Linked DNA regions of Prochlorococcus marinus XMU1404. Each later gene encodes a partner of the first gene's protein in a complex. Links are inferred from orthologs where the notes say so. Each region holds a gene or a part of one and is shown on either strand. Other genes may lie near its edges.

Region 1 (3,010 bases):
ACATCTAAAGCATTAGCCTGATCTTCAAACTGAATTGTTTTCCAAGGGCTGCTTTCATTCATCTTGACACCTGTGGATGAACAACTGCTTAAAACAAAACAGAGAACTACAGATAAAAGAAGATTAGGAATACTGGTAAAAAATTTTTTCATTTAATTATATTAATGCAAAGAGTACAAAGAAAGGAACATAGCAGCAGCAAACGCCAACCCTCCAAAAATCAATATATTTTTTTGTCCAGGAGGTAAACTATTAAATCCAAATCCATAAACTAAATTCTCTTCAAATCCACTAGGTTTTGCTCTGGGTCCAATATCCTTATAAAAGTTTTTACCGGCTCTACAAACAGGGCAAGCAAAAGTATTGCCATCCAACTCTGAAAAAGGTGTATTTTTAGGTATATTTAATTTTTTATTTCCTTCGGACGGATCATAAATGTATCCACAACTTCTACATTCAAATCTATTTTGTTCTAAATTAATAGAGGATTTCTCAACATTTACTGCTGAGGAGTTTTCAGAAAGATTTTCTTTCTCAAGTTTTTCAACTATTTTGTTTTCCTCAGAGGCTGGTTGAATGTTTTCACTCACGGTTTATTATTGTTCTTTAAGAACTTTAAAAGATTTTGCTTAATTAAGCGAATTTTATCCAAAATTAATTTTTTAAGATGTTTGTTTTAACTGGCTATGAATATTTCTTAGGTTTTCTTTTAATAGCTGCTGCTGTTCCAATATTAGCTTTAGTTACTAATCTAATAGTTGCCCCTAAAGGCAGAACTGGAGAAAGGAAATTAACTTACGAATCAGGCATGGAACCAATTGGAGGTGCTTGGATTCAATTTAATATTCGTTATTACATGTTCGCGTTAGTTTTCGTTATATTTGATGTTGAGACAGTATTCTTATATCCTTGGGCTGTCGCATTCAATAGGTTAGGCTTACTTGCATTTATAGAAGCTTTAATATTTATAGCAATACTAGTTATTGCTTTGGCCTATGCTTGGAGAAAAGGAGCTTTAGAATGGAGTTAAAAAATTGAACCAACCATTATCCCCCAAAGCAGTTAGAGAGATTAGAGAAGGCACCTGTAACCCTCTTGGAGCTCCTCAAGTGACTACTGATCTCAGTGAAAACATAATATTGACTAGTTTGGATGATCTTCATAACTGGGCAAGATTAAGCAGTCTATGGCCACTTCTTTACGGAACAGCTTGCTGTTTTATTGAGTTTGCAGCATTAATCGGTTCAAGATTTGATTTTGACAGATTTGGCTTAGTTCCAAGAAGTTCCCCTAGACAAGCAGATTTGTTAATTGTAGCTGGCACAGTGACTATGAAGATGGCTCCTGCCCTAGTAAGGCTTTATGAACAAATGCCTGAACCAAAATATGTTATTGCCATGGGTGCTTGCACAATCACAGGAGGAATGTTTAGCGCAGATTCTACAACTGCTGTAAGAGGCGTTGACAAATTAATACCAGTTGATTTGTACCTTCCAGGATGCCCACCAAGACCAGAAGCAATTTTTGATGCTGTAATTAAATTAAGAAAAAAAGTTGGTAATGAATCAATTTTAGAGCGCACAAAAACAGAACAAACTCACAGATACATAACATCTGATCACGAAATGAATCTTGTTTTCTCAGAAAATACAGGTGAATATCTAAACAAAACTTCAGCTAACGTCATTCCCTCCTCAAAAAAAGAGAAAATAACTGAATTACCTGAAAATAACGAAAAAACTGAAATTATTAATACTGAAGAAGTTTAATGGAAAAAGACGGTTTAGCTAAATCCTCAGATACTTCAATAGAAAAAGAAGGGTTCATAAGCCAATCTTTGTCTAAAGATGGAATTCCAAATCAATCTTTATCTGATGACCATATAGGAATTGAAAACATCTCTGTGGAACCTAATAAATTGTATGAAGCAGTATCGGCTTTGAGAAATTACGGTTTCAACTATCTTCAATGTCAAGGTGGCTATGATGAGGGGCCAGGCAAAAACCTTGTTAGTTTTTATCATTTTATAACTGTTGATGACTTACAAAAACTCAAAAAGATTAAAGAAGTAAGATTAAAAGTCTTCTTAAAAAGAGATTCTGATTTATCAATCCCTAGTTTGTATAAAATTTTTAAAGGAAGTGATTGGCAAGAAAGAGAAACATATGACATGTATGGAATCAATTTTATTGATCATCCAAATCCCAAAAGACTTTTAATGCCTGAAGATTGGAGAGGATGGCCATTACGAAAAGACTATATTCAGCCAGATTTTTATGAACTTCAAGATGCATATTAATTTAATTTCTTTAATTTACGGTACATAAACATAACTGCTCTTGCGAGCCTTCTAGGATCATGCCTCAAGGTTGGAGTAATTCTTTTTGAATATAATGGTGCCTGCAACACATAATAACCCTCAGATAATAATTTTTCTTTATGACATTGGACAGGTTCTGCTCCTCTACTTTTGTAATAGTCTAATAATGGAGACTTTTCAAAATGAATCTGTGATAAGACGGCGTTAAAAATTCTAGTGTTAACCCCAAAATTTGATAATTGTTTTTCAATTGATTTGATATGCTGAAATACATCAAGTCCATCAGTTTCTCCAGGTTGAGTCATTAAATTACTTATATATATTTTGGGAGCATTACTCTGCAATAAAGCATCTACTATTTCTGGCACTAATAAGTTTGGCAATAAAGAAGTGTATAAACTGCCTGGACCAAGAACAATTAAGTCAGCTTCTTTTATAGATTCGAGAGCACTTGGAAGAGCAGAAGGGTTTTCTGGCAGGTAACCGATCCTTGAAATTGATTTTTGAGATTTGCTGATATTACTTTCTCCGAAAATTTTCTCACCATTCTCTAATTCGGCCCATAACATAACATCAATATTTGTTGCAGGCAAAACTTGACCTTGAACTGCTAAAACCTTACTAGAGGCTTGAACTGCTTTTTCTAAACTCCCTGTAATGGTAGTTAAAGCTGACAAAAATAGATTTCCA
Region 2 (2,907 bases), 130 kb from region 1 along the record:
TTTTCTTTACATGCTTACTGAAAAAGAACAAGATCCTATAGCTGCAAAAGTTTTTGATAGGTGTTTAATTCTGCATGCAGAACATAGTTTAAACGCCAGTACATTTAGCGCTAGAGTGACTGCAAGCACTCTTACAGACCCATATGCTGTCATCGCATCTGCAGTAGGAACATTAGCTGGCCCGCTTCATGGAGGAGCTAATGAAGATGTAATTGCAATGTTAGAAGAAATCAAAAATCCAGAAAATGCGGGTTCTTTTTTGGATAACGCGATAAAAAATAAAAGTAAGATCATGGGCTTCGGTCATAGAGAATACAAAGTCAAAGATCCAAGAGCAATTATTCTTCAAAAACTGGCAGAAGAACTTTTTATAAGATTTGGAGCAGATGAAATGTATGAAGTTGCTAAATCATTGGAATCAGAAGCAATACCAAGACTTGGCCCCAAGGGTATATTCCCTAATGTCGACTTTTATTCTGGTCTTGTTTATCGGAAACTTGGTATTCCTCGTGATTTATTTACTCCGATTTTTGCCATCTCCAGAGTTGCTGGTTGGTTGGCTCATTGGAGAGAGCAACTTGGAGCAAATAGAATTTTTAGACCATCACAAATATATACTGGTTCAGCGCCAAGAGAATGGATCAGCCTTGAAAATAGAGAATAATATTTGCAGCTTTTCATAAAAAACACACATATTGTTTGTGAAGAGTTAATGTATTAAGTAAATAACATAAAAATTTTGGAATACGGATTAGATCTCGAATATAGCTTTAATGAATTCTTAAAAGGTTTTGGCCTTTCTAGTGAAATCGCTCATATTATTTGGCTACCTCTACCTATGCTTTTGGTTTTAGTATCAGCAGTTGTTGGAGTTTTAGTAACAGTTTGGCTTGAAAGAAAAATATCTGCTGCTGCTCAACAAAGAATAGGGCCCGAATATGCAGGAGCGCTAGGCGTCCTCCAACCAATTGCAGATGGTCTTAAGTTACTTGTTAAAGAGGATATTATTCCTGCTAAAGCTGATGGAATTCTCTTTACTGCAGGACCTATATTAGTTCTTGTCCCAGTAATTCTCTCTTGGTTAATTGTTCCTTTTGGACAAAATCTTTTAATAAGTAACGTTGGTATTGGAATTTTCCTATGGATCGCTTTAAGCAGTATCCAGCCAATTGGACTTCTTATGAGCGGATATGCCTCAAATAATAAATATTCATTATTAGGAGGATTAAGAGCAGCCGCTCAATCAATAAGTTATGAAATCCCTTTAGCTTTGTCTGTACTGGCTATCGTACTAATGACAAATTCGCTAAGTACGATAGACATTGTTAACCAACAAAGTAGTACTGGAATCCTAAGTTGGAATATTTGGAGACAACCAGTTGGCTTCATAGTTTTTTGGATTTGTGCTCTCGCCGAATGTGAAAGACTTCCATTTGACTTACCTGAAGCTGAAGAAGAATTAGTTGCAGGATATCAAACTGAATATGCAGGAATGAAATTCGCATTGTTCTACCTTGGTAGTTACATTAATTTAATACTTTCAGCATTATTGGTATCAATACTTTATTTGGGAGGATGGGGTTTTCCTATTCCAGTTGAATTAATAGCTAAATTTCTTAATTTGCCCATTAATGCTCCATTAATACAGGTTTTTACTGCATCAATAGGGATTGTAATGACTGTATTAAAAGCATATCTTTTAGTTTTCATTGCAATATTATTACGTTGGACAACTCCTAGAGTAAGAATAGATCAACTTTTAGATCTAGGATGGAAGTTTCTTCTTCCAATTTCTCTTGCTAACCTTTTGATAACTGCAGGATTGAAACTTGCTTTTCCGCAGTTCTTTGGTGGTTAAATTTAAGTAAAAATACTTAAATTTAAAATTTATCCACTAAAATAAAATAACAAAGTAAATTCTTCAAAATGAAAAATTTCCTTCAACAAATAAATAGCTATATAAAAGAAGCATTTAATGCTGGCAAATATCTATACAATGGCTTTTCAGTAACTTTTGATCACCTAAGAAGAAGACCTGTTACTGTCCAATATCCATATGAGAAATTGATACCTTCTGAAAGATATAGAGGAAGGATACATTATGAATTCGATAAATGTATTGCTTGTGAAGTTTGTGTGAGAGTATGTCCCATCAATCTACCAGTAGTTGATTGGGTAATGAATAAAGAAACCAAAAAAAAGGAACTAAGAAATTATTCAATAGATTTCGGAGTTTGCATATTTTGTGGAAATTGTGTTGAATATTGCCCAACTAATTGTCTATCAATGACAGAAGAATATGAATTAGCTACTTTCGATAGACACAATTTAAATTTTGATAATGTCGCACTTGGTAGATTACCTACAAACGTCACAACAGATCCATCAGTTAAAACTCTTAGAGAACTTGCCTATCTTCCCAAAGGTGTCATGGACCCTCACGATATCCCCGCTTCAGATACTAGAGTTGGTAAATTGCCTGAAGAAGTCTATGATTGGATGAAACCTGAATTCAATGAAAATAAAGATAAAATTTCTAATCCAACTAATTAATTTCCATTAATATATGTCCATTGCGATAACAACACAATTTATTTGTTTTGCACTTCTATCTTTAGTCATCCTTATTGGCGCACTTGGTGTTGTACTGCTCGAAAGTATTGTCTATTCAGCTTTTCTTCTTGGGGGAGTTTTCATGAGTGTGGCAGGATTATATCTTCTTTTAAATGCAAGTTTTGTTGCTGCAGCTCAAGTTTTAGTTTATGTGGGTGCAGTAAATGTATTAATAATTTTTGCAATAATGTTAGTCAATAAAAAAGAAGATTTAAAGCCCATCAATGACATTAAATCAAGAAGAATCATATCAACATCGATATGTCTAACCTTACTAAGTCTTTTAATACGAGT

Evidence for each region. Proteins that work in one complex are often made in the same cells at the same time.
Region 2: the proteins of HA144_RS01525 (region 1) and nuoH are in contact, whole or in part, in a crystal structure (PDB 6Y11), measured with the Thermus thermophilus proteins. The link is inferred for Prochlorococcus marinus XMU1404 from one-to-one orthologs. Residues at the interface, in WP_096411117.1 of Thermus thermophilus: Arg16, Glu17, Gly18, Leu24, Leu27, Val28, Trp30, Gly31, Arg32, Asn34, Ser35, Trp37, Thr54, Asp55, Ala56, Asp59, Ala61, Arg62, Phe63, Gly64, Glu66, Val67, Phe68, Arg69, Ala70, Ser71, Arg73, Gln74, Ala75, Asp76; in WP_096411122.1 of Thermus thermophilus: Arg36, Val44, Arg45, Met46, Gly47, Pro48, Asn49, Arg50, Val51, Leu57, Gln58, Ala61, Asp62, Ile64, Lys65, Ile67, Phe68, Lys69, Glu70, Ile72, Val74, Glu223, Ala224, Glu225, His233, Thr234, Glu235, Tyr236, Ser237, Trp241.

What each region holds. Positions count from the first base shown.
Region 1 is NZ_JAAORE010000001.1:281,371-284,380, reverse strand. What follows is about bases 1-2,901. They hold HA144_RS01525 (NADH dehydrogenase subunit K), read left to right. Parts: upstream 1-1,034; coding sequence 1,035-1,769; downstream 1,770-2,901. Other genes in these bases: HA144_RS01515 (gluconeogenesis factor YvcK family protein), read right to left, coding at 2,296-2,901; HA144_RS01520 (NAD(P)H-quinone oxidoreductase subunit J), read left to right, coding at 1,769-2,299; HA144_RS01530 (NAD(P)H-quinone oxidoreductase subunit 3), read left to right, coding at 668-1,030; HA144_RS01535 (rubredoxin), read right to left, coding at 162-590; HA144_RS01540 (photosynthesis system II assembly factor Ycf48), read right to left, coding at 1-152. Outside these bases: more of HA144_RS01515, read right to left, coding at 2,902-3,010. UniProt on the Escherichia coli protein: NDH-1 shuttles electrons from NADH, via FMN and iron-sulfur (Fe-S) centers, to quinones in the respiratory chain. The immediate electron acceptor for the enzyme in this species is ubiquinone.
Region 2 is NZ_JAAORE010000001.1:153,434-156,340, reverse strand. Bases 1-2,798 are described here. They hold nuoH (NADH-quinone oxidoreductase subunit NuoH), read left to right. Parts: upstream 1-739; coding sequence 740-1,858; downstream 1,859-2,798. Other genes in these bases: HA144_RS00835 (NADH-quinone oxidoreductase subunit J), read left to right, coding at 2,567-2,798; ndhI (NAD(P)H-quinone oxidoreductase subunit I), read left to right, coding at 1,927-2,553; HA144_RS00850 (citrate synthase), read left to right, coding at 1-664. Also shown: more of HA144_RS00835, read left to right, coding at 2,799-2,907. UniProt on the Escherichia coli protein: NDH-1 shuttles electrons from NADH, via FMN and iron-sulfur (Fe-S) centers, to quinones in the respiratory chain. The immediate electron acceptor for the enzyme in this species is believed to be ubiquinone.